One region of the Sodalis praecaptivus genome, then DNA from elsewhere that is predicted to be linked to it. Evidence: predicted binding sites of a transcription regulator. Region 1 holds the regulator's gene; the other holds the start of a gene.
The links. Region 1 encodes PhoB, which activates phosphate uptake and scavenging genes when phosphate is short. Its sites were predicted from a motif close to CTGTCATAAAACTGNCNNAT; they were not measured.
Positions count from the first base shown of each region.

Region 1 (7,498 bases):
GCTTCACCCCGCGGGCGTGGAAGCCCATGCTGGTATAGCCAATCGCGTTCACCGAAGCGGCCACCGCCTGCGCGACCGCCGCCGATCCGGGCAGTTCGTTGACCGTTGGCTGCATATCTCCACCGCAAAGCACCCGAAGGCGAAAAAATCCCTGGGTGCCGGAGGCGGTGTTCCGGCCGTAGCGCAGTAGCGATAACGTGCGCCATTCTCCGGTTAACCCCACGTCCCCCCAACGCCGTATCGGCGCCGCCTGTCCGCACTGACGAGTGACGGAAAAGATCGCATCCAGCTGGCGTTGGCTAATCGCTTCTAGCGGATTGGCCTGATTAACCATGACCACCAGCGCATCCTGCGCCACCGGTAGCGCCAGCGGCGCATAGCCGTAACGCTGACGAAAGCCGGCGATTTCCAGCTCGCTCATCGGGCGGCTCATGGGGCCCAGCTGCGCCGTGCCGGCCGCCAGCGCGGCGGCGGCGGCGGCGGAACCCATCGCCTGGATTTGCACGCCGACCTCGGGATAGCGCCGACTGAAGTCCGCCGCCCAGCCGCTCATCAGCGACGCCAGCGTATCCGAGCCGGTACTGGTTAACGTACCGGTCAGGAGCGGAATCGGCGCCGCCGGCGTAACGGGCTGCGCGCGCAGCGCCGCGCTATGCCCCCCCAGCAGGCAGCTAGCGAACAGGGCGCCGGCCAAGAGGGAAAAACCGCGCATCACTCTCTGGCCTGGGGTGAAAGAGGAGAAACGCTAGGGTCCACTCGCGGCGGCAGGGTAATCAACCGCGCCGGCAGGGTAAAACCGAAACGGGTGCCCTCGCCCGGCGCGCTGCTGATATCCAGCCGCGCATCGTGATGGCTTAACGCATGTTTGACAATGGCCAGACCCAGGCCGCTACCGCCGGTTTGGCGCGAACGGGCTTTATCCACCCGATAAAAGCGCTCCGTCAGGCGCGGCAAATGTTCCGGCGCAATACCCGGCCCGTTGTCGCTAACCTGAAACGTCGCCCCCTCGGCGCTGCGCTGCCAGCTGACCTCGATGCGGGTGCCGGGAGGCGTATGAATAACCGCGTTGTACATCAGATTCGATACCGCGCTGCGCAGTTGCTCTTCATTGCCGTTGATCCATAACCGCGGATTGACGCGCAGCACCAGCGGATGCTGTCCTTGGCTGAGCCCCTCGACGCTGGCCTGCAAACGCTTGAGCAAGGTCGGCATATCCACCGGCGTGTGGGTTTCCCCCTGCGGCGCCGCTTCGATACGCGACAGCTCCAACAATTGGGCGACCAGGCGTTCCATGCGCCGGGATTGATCCTGCATAGTCTGCACCGCCCGCTGCCGCATGTGGGCGTCAAGACTATCGTCGGTCATCATTTCCAGATACCCCTGCAATACCGTCAGCGGCGTGCGCAATTCGTGGCTGGCGTTAGCGAAAAAGTTACGCCGCGCCCCTTCCAGTTGCCGCATTTGCGTGACGTCACGCACCACCATCAATAGCTGATCGTCGGTATAGGGCATAACGCGAAACTCCACCCAGTGCTGATTGTTCAGCTGCAATGTAAGCGGTCGCTGAAACGCTTGCCGCTGCAAATAATCATTAAACTCTGGATAACGCAACAAATTGAGGATCGGTTGTCCATTATCCTCCGGCCAGCGGAAACTGAGCAGTTGTTGGGCTAGGCCGTTGCACCAGAAAATATGGCCGTCACCCGTTAACATCACCAGCGCATCGGGCAGCGAATCGGCGCCGCTGCGAAAGCGTTTAAACAACATCGCCAGCTCGCGCCGCCGGCGGCGTTGACGCAGTTGCATACGGTGCAAACCATAGAATAGCGAAATCCAACTGCCCCCGCCCGCCGGCGGCGCCCGCCCCGGGTTGCGCCATAGCCAATGCGATAGCCGCAGCTGAAAATAATAATTGCGCATTAGCGCCGCCAGCAGCGACAGAGCCAACAGCCAGCCCAAGTGGCCGATGAACAACGACAACAGCAGCGCCGGCAGGCAAAACAGCACCCCTTCCAGCAACAATCTGCGCCAGGTAATAGGTTCAAGCAACGGCATCTCCTTCGCGACGGCCCCTGTAGCGCGGCCACCGGCTCATCATGCGTCCGCTGACCGCGGGCATCGCATCCTTTCCATCTGACTCATGTTCCGCCTCTGCGCGCTGTCATCGCCGGTGCGCAAGCGTACCATCAACGGCCGCTACCGCGGCAGCAAGGTTTGAGCAGACCGCGCGCGCTGCCCGCCTGCGCCGTATTTAATAGCGCCCGGAGAAGCGGTAACCGGTACCGCGCACCGTTTGCACCATACGGTCATGCCCCCCGGATTCAAGCGCTTTACGCAAACGGCGGATATGGACATCCACCGTGCGATCCTCCACATAGACATTCGTGCCCCATACATGATTCAGCAATTGCTCGCGGCTGTAGACGCGCTCAGGATGGGTCATAAAGAAATGCAGCAGCTTGAATTCGGTCGGCCCCATATCTAGCGCCTGCTCGTTGGCGGTCACCCGATGCGAGGCGGGATCCAGACTCAGGCCCTGAAGCTCGATTCGCTCTTCCGCCTCCATCGGGGAGATGCGCCGCAGCACCGCTTTTATCCGCGCCAGCAGCTCTTTGGGAGAAAAGGGTTTGGTAATATAATCGTCGGCCCCGACTTCCAGCCCGCGTACGCGATCTTCTTCTTCACCGCGCGCGGTCAGCATCACAACGGGAATTTCCCTCGATAGCGCTTCGCGTTTCATCTGTTTGATGAATTGAATGCCGGACCCTCCCGGTAACATCCAGTCCAGTAGCACCAGGTCAGGGTACGGTTCCGCGAGCAGATTGACCGCGGAGGGGTAGTCCTCCGCCTCGATGGCCTGAAAGCCGTTTTGCTCCAGGACAAAACACAACATTTCCCGGATTGGCGCTTCGTCTTCCACCACCAGTATGCGTCTCGCCATCGTTTCTCCGCCATAAATCGTCATGATCAAGGTGCCGGCATTATGCGTCACTTTTGTGACATATTTATTAAAACTCATTTATCTAAAAAGAAATAGATTTTATCGTTAACTGACGCCGGCACCCGGCGGCAACAGACGACGTTTTGATACCATAACACGCTGAAAATTGGCGAATTTTACTAATCAATGCGCCGCAGCCGCGCCGTCAGCGCCTTACGCAGAATCTTGTTTCTTTTCGGGTAACCGAGCGTCAGGGGGTAGCGGCGCGTATAGCGCCACGGCAACGGCGGAGCGCGCAGCCAAGCGCGCGGTTGCTCAGCGCGGAATGACGTCGCACGGGAGGGCTTATCCTCTTTTCGGGAATCGGCGCCGCAAAATTCCCCCCGTCGGACGACAGGCGCCGGCGGCACGGTTTATACTGCCCCATCGATTTGTTTGCCGCTGGAGCGTCATGCGCATTATTCACACTTCTGATTGGCATCTGGGTCAGTCGTTCTTCACCAAAAACCGCGCCGACGAACATCAGGCGTTTCTGACGTGGCTTATCAGTCAGGTGGATGAACACCAGGTGGACGCCTTGATTGTAGCGGGCGATGTCTTCGATACCGGTACACCGCCCAGTTATGCCCGCGAATTATTCAACCGTTTCGTCGTGTCGCTGCAGCCGACCGGCTGTCGCCTGGTGGCGCTGGCGGGCAATCATGACGCGGTCGCAACGCTCAATGAATCTCGCGCGCTGCTGGCGTGCCTGAATACGCGCATTGTGGCCGGCGGCAACGGCGAGGACCAGGTGTGGGTGCTAGACGATCGCCACGGCGCGCCGGGCGCGGTGCTGTGCGCCGTTCCCTTTCTGCGGCCGCGGGATATACTGGTCAGCCGCGGCGGCCTGTCGGGCGGTGAAAAGCAGCAGGCGCTGCTTGACGCCATCGCCGAGCGCTATCAGCAGCTGTATCTACGCGCGCAGCGGTTGCGCGACGCGCTCCCCTCCCCGGTCCCGATTATCGCCACCGGCCATCTCACGACGGTCGGCGCCAGCACCACCGATTCGGTGCGCGATATTTACATCGGCGCTCTCGATGCTTTTCCCGCGCGGTTGTTCCCGCCCGCGGATTATATCGCCCTGGGCCATATTCACCGGCCGCAGATTATCGGCGGCAATGACTGCATCCGCTATTGCGGCTCGCCGATACCGCTAAGTTTTGATGAGGCGGGCCAGCCGAAACAGGTCAATCTGGTTACTTTCCAGGACGGTCTGCCGCCGCGGATAACGCCGCTGACGGTGCCCGAAACGCAGCCAATGCGGCTTATCAAAGGCCCTGTGGATGAGATAGAGCGGCAGCTGCGCGGCTATGCTGATTATCGCGGCGAACGCCCGGTGTGGCTGGACATTGAGGTTGTGGCCGACGGCTATCTCACCGACATCCAGCAGCATCTCCAGGCGTTGGCGGAGCCGTTACCGGTAGAGGTGGTGTTGCTGCGCCGCAGCCGCGAGCAGCGGTCTAGCGGCCTTCATCCGTTACAGCAGGAGACGCTTAGCGAATTGAGCGTGAGCGAGGTGTTTGAACGGCGGCTGGCGCTGGAGGAGGCGCCGGATGAACCCCGCTGCCAGCGCATCCGGGGCCTGTTTGAACAGGTGGTCGGCGATGTACACGATGGCCGGGAGGGAGCGGAAGCATGAAAATTCTGACGCTGCGCCTCAAAAACCTGAATGCGCTGCAGGGTGAATGGAAAATCGACTTTACCGCCGCCCCCTTTGATCGCAGTAGCTTGTTCGCCATCACCGGCCCGACCGGCGCGGGGAAAACCACGCTGCTCGATGCCATCAGTCTGGCGCTTTATCACCAGACGCCGCGCCTTAAGGACAACCCTGGCCCGGAGCTGATGACGCGCCATACCGCGGAAGCGCTTGCCGAAGTGGAGTTCGCCGTTAAAGGGGTCGGTTACCGTGCGTTTTGGAGCCAGCGCCGGGCGAAAAATCAACCTGACGGTAATCTGCAGGGAGTGAAAGTGGAGCTGGCTCGCATCAGCGACGGCCTGATTTTGGCGGATAAAATCAGCGATAAAAAACGCCTGATAGCCGAACTGACGGGGCTGGATTTTGCGCGGTTCACCAAATCCATTTTGCTGGCGCAGGGCGATTTTGCCGCGTTTTTGAATGCTGACGCCAAAAGCCGCGCCGGGCTGCTCGAGGAGCTGACGGGCACCGATATCTATGGCCGCATCTCCGCCGATGTGTTTGAACGTAATAAAGCGGTCCGCACCGAGCTGGCGCAGTGGGAAGCTCGCGCGGGCGCCATTGAAATGCTGACCGGTGAGCAGCAGGCGGCGCTCGAGGACGAACTGACGCAGCGGCGGCAGGAGGAACAGCGGCTGAACGCGCAGCGCCATGTACGTCAGCGTCATCAGGCTTGGCTGAATGAACGGACGCAGCGGCAGACGGCCCTGGCGCAGACGCAGCAGGCGTCCTTGCAGGCCGCGCAGCAGGTGCAGGCCGCAGCGCCGGATCTGGCTCGCCTTGCCGCGGCGGAGCCGGCGGAGGCGTTGCGCCCTTTGCTGGACCAGCAGCGGCGCGACGCGCAGGCCTGTACCCGCGCCGAGGGGGAGCTGGCCCAGTTGCAGCAGCGCCAGCAGCAGGATCAGGCGCGGCTGCAGCCGCTGGCGCAAGCGCTGCGGCTCGCCGATGAGCAACTGGCCGCGCACGAGGAGGATCAGCGCCGGCATCAGCAAATAATAGAGGAACAGCTTATCCCGCTGGATCAGCAGATCGCCACGCTGCGGCAACAACAGGAGGACCTCAAGCGTCAGCTTGTGCCGCTGCAACAGCGCCATCGTCAGGAAAGCGCGGCTCTGGCGACACAGCAGCAGGCGCTGCATCAGGCTCGTCAGCAGGCGCAGGAGGAGAGTGACTGGCTGGACCGCCATGCCGCCTGCCGCCTATGGGGTGAGCAGCTCCCGCTGTGGCGTGAGCAGTTCGCTCGCCGCGATGAAGCGCTAACCCATTGCCGAGACCTGGAACAGCGCGTGGCGCAGCAACGGTTGCGGCTTACCGCTTTACAAACGGAAGGTCAGCAGCGTTTAACGGAGAGTCAGCGGCTGGCACAGCAGCGCGAGGCGCTAAGCTTGAGCTTTGCCGAGGCGCAACGGCAGCGGGAAGAACAGGTCCACGCGCAGAGCGGCACCACGTTCGAGACGCGTTGGAAACGGCGGCAGGGGCAGCGGCCCCATTATCTGTTGCTGACCACCCTGCTGCCGCAGCTCTCGGGGCTGGCGGATAGGCTCCGGCAGGAGGAGTCGCAGCAGTCCCAACGCCTGCAAACGCGGTTTATGTTAAGCCAGGAGCAAACGGCGCTGCACGCCAGCCTGGAGGACAAAACCCGGCTGCTGAGGCAGACGAAAACCACGCTGGAGCTGGAACGGCGTATTGTCCGGCTGGAGGATGAGCGCCGCGCTCTGCGCGCCGGTGAACCGTGCCCGCTGTGCGGCGCCACCCAGCATCCAGCGATAAATGCCTATCAAACGTTGTCCCCCGGGCGCACCGAGCAGCAGTTGCAGCAGCAGCAGACCGAGGTAGACCAATGCGCCGCGGCGAAGATCGAGGGGGATACCCGTTTGCACCTGCTGGTTACGCAGTGCCAACAGGGCGAGGAGACGCTGACGGCCTTGGCGCATCAGCGCAACGAGCTGCAACAACGCTGGCGGCAGGCGGTTGAGCAACTGGCGATTGCGCCTGACGAAAACCTGCGCCTTCCCGAGCTGGCGACGCTAACGCCCGAGGCTCTGCGGGCGGCCGCAGACGCGCTGGCGGCTTATGAACGGGAAGAGACTCAACTGGCGCAGCGGCTCGAACAGCTACAGCAGGCGACCCTGGCGTGGCAGTCGGCGCGCGATGCACTAAGCGCCGCCGAGCTTGTCCACGATCGCAGCCTGTCGGCGCTGGCGCTAAACGGTCAGCAGCAGCGCGACCTGGAGGAGAATCTGCAAGCCTCCACCTTGAGTCTGACCCAGCAGCAAACCGATCTCGCGCGGCTTAACGAGGAGATTGCCGCCGCCCTCGACGCGGCAGCGTTAACGGTGCCGGAGCCGATGCAAACCGCAGCGTGGCTCGATGCCCGCCGGGAACTGTGGCTGAGGTGGCAGCAGCGCCATGAACAGGCGCAGCGGCGACTAAGCCAAATCACCTCGCTGAACGGCAGCGTCGACGCCCTGATGCAGACCGTCGCCGACCTGACGCAGCGCCAGGCGGCGCTGACGCAGGCGCTAACGGCCACCGACGCTGAACTGGCCGGCGCCGGCCGGCAGCGTCATGCCCTGGCCGGCGATGTCACGACCGTCGAGTTCGGCGCGCGGCTGCGCCGCACCGGTGAACGGCTGCGCCAGGTGCAGCTTCAGGCCGGCCAACAGCTACAGGCAGCGCAGCGTCAGCTACACGAACTGGCGGGCAGCCTCAGCGCGCTGGCGCGCCAGCGGCAGACGCTGGCTCAGCAGGCATCGTCCAGCACAAGTCAGCTGCAACAGGCGTTGAGCACCTCTTCGTTTGCCGATAGCGCTGCCCTGGAT
Region 1 covers NZ_CP006569.1:3,473,917-3,481,414, forward strand. Annotated here, with positions in the region: gene SANT_RS15510 (PstS family phosphate ABC transporter substrate-binding protein) at 1-712, opposite strand, end outside; gene phoR (phosphate regulon sensor histidine kinase PhoR) at 712-2,049, opposite strand; gene phoB (phosphate response regulator transcription factor PhoB) at 2,252-2,941, opposite strand; gene sbcD (exonuclease subunit SbcD) at 3,393-4,619, shown strand; gene SANT_RS15535 (AAA family ATPase) at 4,616-7,498, shown strand, end outside.

Region 2 (7,498 bases), 1.9 Mb from region 1:
ATATGACCGCGGCGGAGTTTGCCGTTTATCTGCCTAGCGCAGTTGAAGAGTACGCGCGCGATCTCAGCGACAACCATGGCTATTCGCTGAATGTTGGGCGCGATAACGCCGCGCGCATAATGCATGATTATCTCCCGGACGGGCATGAAACCGTCGACCATCGATTGTGGTGCATCGTGCGCGATGGCGAGCTGGTGGGCTATCTGTGGGTCAGCTTGCGCGATCGACCGCAGGCTTATATCTGCGATTTCAGTATTCTGCCCCCTTGGCGCCGCCGAGGCTACGGCCGCGCCGCGTTGACGGCGCTGGATAACGAACTTGCGGCCGCGGGATGTACCGAGGTGGCGCTGCGGGTGGCGGCGAATAATCCCCACGCCCGCGCGTTGTATGAAAGCAATGCCTTCCACCTTACCGGCTATACCATGGCCCGCCAGCTGGTACAGCAGTGAGAAGCCAGCGCGTTCGGGCCACTTGCGCCTGATAGCGCTAGCCTGTGCGGCGCGCTGCCGGTTAAGGCGGGTTTACGACGGCGCGATGCGGGTTCACCGCAAACCCATCGGCCCTCGGGAGGCTTAGGATGACTTCAACCCTAATTTCCCGAAGGCGCGGGTGACTTCGACGCCATCGCGCCGGCAAGGCGCAGAATTACTTCAACCCCATGGCATCGCGCAGGGTATAAAACAGATCGGTCTGGTCAGTCAGGCCGGCGACATTGGCCGCGTGGGGACCGTACGCGGCGATGCGCAACTGGGTTCCAGTATGGCCCTGCGATTCAGCGTCCTCTGAATTACCGTAGCTGATGGCCATTACCGCGCCGTCTTTGGTGATAAGCGCCTGTGTCAAACCCGGCGCCTTGGCGTCAGCCTCGATAATCTGGCTGGAATGCGCATGGTCAGCGGTCACCACCACCAGCGTATTGCCGTCGGCGCGGGCAAACGCCAACGCCTGCTGTACCGCCTCATCCAAATCCACCGTTTCGCCGAACTGGCCGCAAGGATTGGCGGCATGATCCTGTTTATCGATGGACGCGCCCTCCACCTGCAGGAAAAAGCCCTGCGGATTGACTTTCAACAAATCAATGGCCTTGCGGGTCATCATCGCCAGCGTCGGCACGCTGGCGCTACGGGACGGATTGTCGACACAGGTGACGGGCTGCCCATCGACATTACCGTGATAGACGGCTTTAGGCCCCTGCCAGCGTACCGGCATGTTGCCCTCGGCAAACAGCCCGAGCAGCGGTTGCTGCTGATTCGCGACGGTGACGGCGTTCAGACTCTCAGCATCGTCCACCAGCCGGTAACCCCGCGCCAAGGCCTGTTCCCGCAGGCTTTTTCCCTGCCACTGGCCGGCCTTCGCCTGCTCGGCAAATGTCTTGCCGCCGCCCCCCAGGGTGACGTCGGCCCGCGCCGCCAGCAATTGCTCCGCAATCGAGCCGCGGCCATTATTTTCCAACGCCTGGGCGCTGCAAAGCTCGCTGGTCTTCTCCGGTCCATAACATTTGCGCGAGCTGACGTGGGCTACCAGCGCCGCCGGCGTGGCATCTTCCAGTTCGGCAGTGGACACGTTACCGGTGGCTTTACCCGCCGCTTTGGCCATTTCCAGAATCGTCGGGCGGTCTTGTCCGCGCACGTCTACGCCCAGCGCACCATTGTATGTTTTGACGCCGGTCGACCAGGCGGTGGCCGATGCGGCGGAATCGGTAACATAACTCGGTTTATGGCTGGTCTTATCCAATGAGTAATGGGTGTACTGACCGGTTATTGGCAGCGCGTCTATGCCCGGAAACATCTTTCCCGCGCCATAAGCATAATTACGCGCGGCGGTGATTTCGGAATCCCCCATGCCGTCGCCAATAAGCAAAATGACGTTTTTAGCCTGGCGGTTGCTTAGCGCGGCGGCCAGCGCGGCGGTCTGATCGCCTTGCAGGCGGCGGGCGCCGCCGGGTTGGGTGATATCGCCGTGGGCCGAGCGATCGGCCAACACATCATCCGCGGCCATCGCCGGCGCGGCAATACCGGCGCCGGCAAGAAGAACGGCGCTTATTACCAGAGAGAGAAGTGAAGCTGAACCAGAGGAATGCGGCATAATAACAGGACTCCCATTGTCATTTTAGTGTCTTAAACCTGACCGGAGTCTACGAAAGCGCGATGACGTTTTTATGACAGCGCCACGCCCGCATTGCTGCGCCGGCGCTACAGCGGGATGCCGTATTTCGGCGGCGTGGTTACTGCTGCGGGCGGCGTGTCGTGGCGGAGTCGGCGCTCTGGGCGGCGTGCGCGACAGGTGCCGGGCGGCAGGTATGGCAGGCGCGGCGGCGCTCTGGCGCACGAGGTAGCTTGGATGCGCCGGCGCTACAGCGGGTGGCGCAGTTGTGTCTTGGGAGCTACGATTATAAGCATGCTTATTTACTGACGTTTAAACGGATATGTCGATGACGACACTTGCTGATATCTCGGCGATGTTAAAACACGCCCGCCGTCACGCCGGTCTATCTCAAGAAATGCTGGCGCAGCGCGCGGGGGTGGCACGTACTACCGTGGCGCGCATGGAGACACAGGCCAACAATGATATGAGCGTCTCCGCGCTGGTGCGTCTGCTGGACGCCGCGGGGTTCGATTTACGCGCCGTCTTGCAGGGCGACTATTCCCTTGAGCGTTTTCTCACCCGGCAGCGACAGGACGAAAATGTCCGCTGATAAGGGCCATAGTGCCGCGCCGCGGCATGACCTAACGCGCGAGGTTGTCTGTTTATTAGGGGTTTGGCGACATGCTTCGAGCTGAAAGTCAGGACGATAATTTGACCACCAGGGTTAACCGGGCCGGTCAGGGCTTTTCGTTCAAGGTCCTGACCATTAACACCCATAAAGGTTTTGCCGCCTTTAATCGGCGCTTTATTCTGCCCGAGCTGCGGGAAGCCGTCCGTACCGTCTCGCCGGACGTGGTGTTTTTGCAGGAGGTGCTGGGCGCCAACGAGAAACACGCCAAGCGTTTTGAGAATTGGCCCGTGGTGCCGCAATATGAATTTCTTGCCGACAGTTTATGGGAGGATTTCGCTTACGGCCGCAACGCGGTCTACCCCGATGGCGATCACGGTAACGCGCTACTCTCCCGTTTTCCCATTCGCCGATATCAGAACGTGGATATCTCGGTGGCGGGAGAGGAGAAGCGCGGTATGCTGCACTGCGAACTGGCGGTACCGGGTTACGCGGGCGCCCCGCTGCATATGATTTGCGTTCATTTAGGGCTGCGCGAGCAGGACAGACAAGCCCAACTGCGGCAGGTGAGCCGTCATGTCAACGCGCTGCCCGGCGATGCGCCGGTGGTGGTAGCGGGGGATTTCAACGACTGGCGCCAGCGCGCCAGCCCGATTCTGCACCGCGCCGCGGGGTTAAAAGAGGTGTTTACCGAAGCCCATGGCCGGCCGGCCCGTACTTTTCCCGCGCGTTTTCCCCTGCTGCGGCTGGATCGCATCTATGTGCGCAACGTCCGTATCAGCCAGCCGACGCTGTTAGCGAAACGTTCCTGGTCTCATTTGTCCGATCACGCGCCGCTGGCGGTGGAGATCCATTTATGAGTAAGCCTGACACCATGAACATGGAGTGGCGCGAAGGCAATCGCATTAAGCTTCTGGAAAACGGCGAAGCGTTTTTTCCGCGCCTGCACGAGCGAATTCACGCCGCCGAAAAAGAAGTGCTGCTGGAAACCTTTATCCTGTTCGAGGATAAAGTCGGCCGCGAACTGCAACAGGTGCTGATTGCCGCTGCGCAGCGCGGCGTGCGCGTGGAATTGACGGTGGACGGTTACGGCTCGCCCGACCTTTCCGACGATTTCGTCGCTGCGATGACCGGCGCCGGCGTCCGTTTTCGCTACTACGATCCCCGACCGGCGTTTATGGGAATGCGCACCAATCTCTTTCGCCGCCTGCACCGTAAAATCGTGGTGGTGGATGCCCATTTGGCGTTCGTCGGCGGCATCAACTTTTCCCATGAGCACTTAAGCGATTATGGCCCGCAGGCCAAACAGGACTATGCGGTGGAGATTGAGGGACCGGTGGTAGAGGATATCCACCGCTACTGCCTGCGTGCCTTGTATAAACGCGACGAGCAGCGCAATTGGTGGGGACGTCGCTCCCGCCCGCCGGCCCCTAACCGCCGGCCCGGTGATGCCCAGGCGCTGTTCGTTTATCGTGATAACGATGAGCATGCAACCGATATCGAGCAGCATTATCTGGAAATGCTGCGCAGCGCCAAGCGCGATGTGATTATCGCCAACGCCTATTTTTTCCCCGGCTATCGCCTGCTAAAAGAGATGCGCAACGCCGCCCGGCGCGGCGTCAATGTTGTACTGATCGTGCAGGGTGAACCGGACATGCCGATAGTCCAGGTGGGCGCGCGCATGCTGTATCACTACCTGGTGCCGGAAGGGGTGAAAATTTATGAATACTGCCGTCGGCCGCTGCATGCCAAAGTGGCGCTGAAAGATGACGCCTGGGCGACCGTGGGATCGAGCAATCTCGACCCATTGAGTCTGGCGCTCAATCTAGAAGCCAACGTCATTATTCACGATCGCGCCTTTAACCGCGAGCTGCGGGATAACCTTGACCGACTTATCGCCAACGACTGCCAATGGGTGGATGAAAGCAAAGTGCCGCGACAGACCTATTGGCATTTAGCGAAAAGCGTGCTGGTGTTTCATTTTCTGCGCCACTTTCCGGCATGGGTCGGCTGGCTGCCGGCGCACACGCCGAAGCTGGCGCTGGTGCCCGCGCCGGTGCAGCCGGAAATGGAAACGCAAGATCGTACCGATACGGAAAATGGGAGCGTGAAACCATGAGCCGCTCCTCCTCCTACCAGCGTCACGGCAGCCGGCGCGGCGACGACGCTAAGCGCGGTTGGCTGACCTGGGGCAAAAGAGTCGTTACCTGGCTGTTTTTAATCGCCGTGATCGTATTGATGGTGGTGTATGCCGGCAAGGTGGACTGGGACGACGTGCTGCATGCGCTGAAGAATTATAGCCCCGGCGCCATGCTGGCGGCGATTGGTTTAGTGGTGGTGAGTTACCTGATTTATGGCGTTTACGACCTGATCGGGCGCGCTTACTGCGGCCACAAACTGGCCAAGCACCAGGTGATGCTGGTGTCGTTCATTTGCTATGCCTTTACCCTCACGCTCAGTACCTGGGTGGGCGGTATCGGCATGCGCTACCGGCTGTATTCGCGGCTGGGGCTGTCCAATAGCGCCATTACTCGCGTTTTTACCCTGAGTATCGCCACCAACTGGCTGGGATATATCCTGCTGGCCGGGCTGGTGTGCGCTTTTGGCGTTATCAAGCTACCGGCCAGCTGGGGTATCGGCGAAGTGGCGCTGCGGCTAATCGGCGTCGGACTGCTGGTATTTATCCTGGCGTATCTGGGCTTGTGCGCCTTCTCCAAGCGCCGCCGCTGGACGGTTCGCGGGCAAAAACTGGTGCTGCCGTCGTTACGTATGGCGGTAGCGCAACTGGGGGTGTCCGTTGCTAATTGGATCGTCATGGCGGGCATCATTTATATTTTGCTGAACGACAAAGTGGGCTTCCCGCTGGTGCTGGGCGTATTGCTGGTAAGCAGTATTGCCGGGGTGATTATCCATATTCCGGCCGGGATTGGCGTGCTGGAAGCGGTATTTGTCGCCATGCTGCACGGCCAGTCTATCTCCCATGGCACGATTATCGCCGCGCTGCTTGCCTACCGCGCCCTCTATTTTATCGCACCGCTGCTGCTGGCGATTGTGCTTTACCTCGGGTTGGAAAGCCGCGCGAAGGCCTTGCGTGCCAAAAACGAGCGCGACCTGCAACAGCAAGCGCCGGACGGTGACGAAGCGCCGCCGGCGTAGCGGGTGGGGCGTGATGTCGAGCAAAGCGCGATGGGGCCGCGATAGGCCTGAACTCTGCGCAGGCCATACAGGCTACAGCGGGTTTGCGCGGCTTAAAGCGTGATGTTTCCCTCGATTAACGTCGCGGAATAGCCGCCAATCCAGGGTTCGGCCCGCAGGTAATCCACAAACACCCGCCCGTCGCGCTGCCTGCAGGTGCCTTGACGTACCCGATAACTTTCGGCGAACGCTGGATTGCCGGCAAAGTCACGCTGCGGCAGCAGCCGCGCAAGACAAGCGTTGGCGCTGCCGGTGACGGGATCTTCCACCAGGCAGCCGTGCTCGATGATAAATGCCCGCATTTCAAAATCGACATCGCCCGCCGGGGCATGCCGACCATAAAAGGCAACGCCGGTGGCGCCGCACTGCGCCAGCAGCTCGGCCAGCGCGGTAACTTGCGGTTGCAGCGCTAAGCAGACGTCGGCGCTGGACACCTCGACCATTAACCAGCGAATGCCCATATCCACCACCGTTGGCGCCCCCTTGCCCGTCGAAGGTTCTCCTCCGGCGGCCGCGGCCAACAATCCATAACTCTGTGCGGAAAGCGGCGTCATTGTCGCCTTGGGCGCCTCGAAAGCCAGCATACCGTCACGGGCGATAGCAATTGTGACGTTACCGATGCCGCACTGCTGCACCAGATGACCGGGGAGTTTCGGTTTAAAGCCGTTTTCCAGCAGTGCATGAGCGGTACCCAGGGTGGGATGGCCGGCAAAAGGCAATTCACCGGCTGGCGAATAGATTTTCACCTGATAATCGGCCTGTGGCTCTGAGGGCGGCAGTACAAAGGTGGTTTCTGACAGATTAGTCCAACGGGCGATAGCCAACATCTGGTCATCAGACAGGCCATCCGCATCCATTACGACCGCCAGCGGGTTGCCATTGAGCGGCACCGCGGAAAAAACATCGACTTGTTTGAAACGTCGTAATTCACTCATAATTTTCCTGGTAATCATCGGGCCAAAAGGATTGCCGCGCGCGGGCTTTCAAGAGTAAGACTACTCCAAGCGGCGTATAATGAGAAAATTCCTGTTACGCCATCCCGCCGGCGTTATTTTTCAGGATCGTCATCCCCATAACGTTGGGCGGTATTATGCCTCTCGATAGAATAACGCCAGCAAGAAAGAATTCGCCGGCAAATAAATAATGTCAGGTAATGGCGGCCCGCGTGAAATTATTAATGACCATTTTAGGCAAATACAGCGAATGGCAGGGTACAAAACGAGCCCGATGCGCGATCATACTCGCTGCGCTTTGGGCGAGCACGGCAACGGCTAAGCGACAGGCGCCGATTAGGCCATAATAGCACTCTGATATAGACGGCTTTTTTTGGCTCGCCAGGGATAAGTGAAATGCTTTGCGCCGCCCGGCACATCGATCGGCAATCCTCCGCAAACCGACGGCGGTATAGATGTATTTTCATTAATCTATCGGCGGAACGGGACCGGCTAATTGCTGCAGCGGTGTAAGACGACTCGCCTGCGGAGGTTAGAGGATGGGACGGAGCGGCTTACGGCGGGAGGCGTGTGCCCGCACTCGCCCACGCCCACCCACGAGAGCGTCTGGACGTCGCGGCCAGCGAAGGGGAGAGTT
Region 2 covers NZ_CP006569.1:633,264-640,761, forward strand. Annotated here, with positions in the region: gene SANT_RS02890 (GNAT family N-acetyltransferase) at 1-449, shown strand, start outside; gene phoA (alkaline phosphatase) at 646-2,085, opposite strand; gene SANT_RS02900 (helix-turn-helix domain-containing protein) at 2,432-2,695, shown strand; gene SANT_RS02905 (endonuclease/exonuclease/phosphatase family protein) at 2,767-3,573, shown strand; gene clsB (cardiolipin synthase ClsB) at 3,588-4,832, shown strand; gene SANT_RS02915 (lysylphosphatidylglycerol synthase domain-containing protein) at 4,829-5,869, shown strand; gene SANT_RS02920 (PhzF family phenazine biosynthesis protein) at 5,962-6,843, opposite strand.
Region 2: phoA (alkaline phosphatase) is a predicted target of PhoB. The motif match lies at 2,146-2,165, and genes of this name have one in related genera.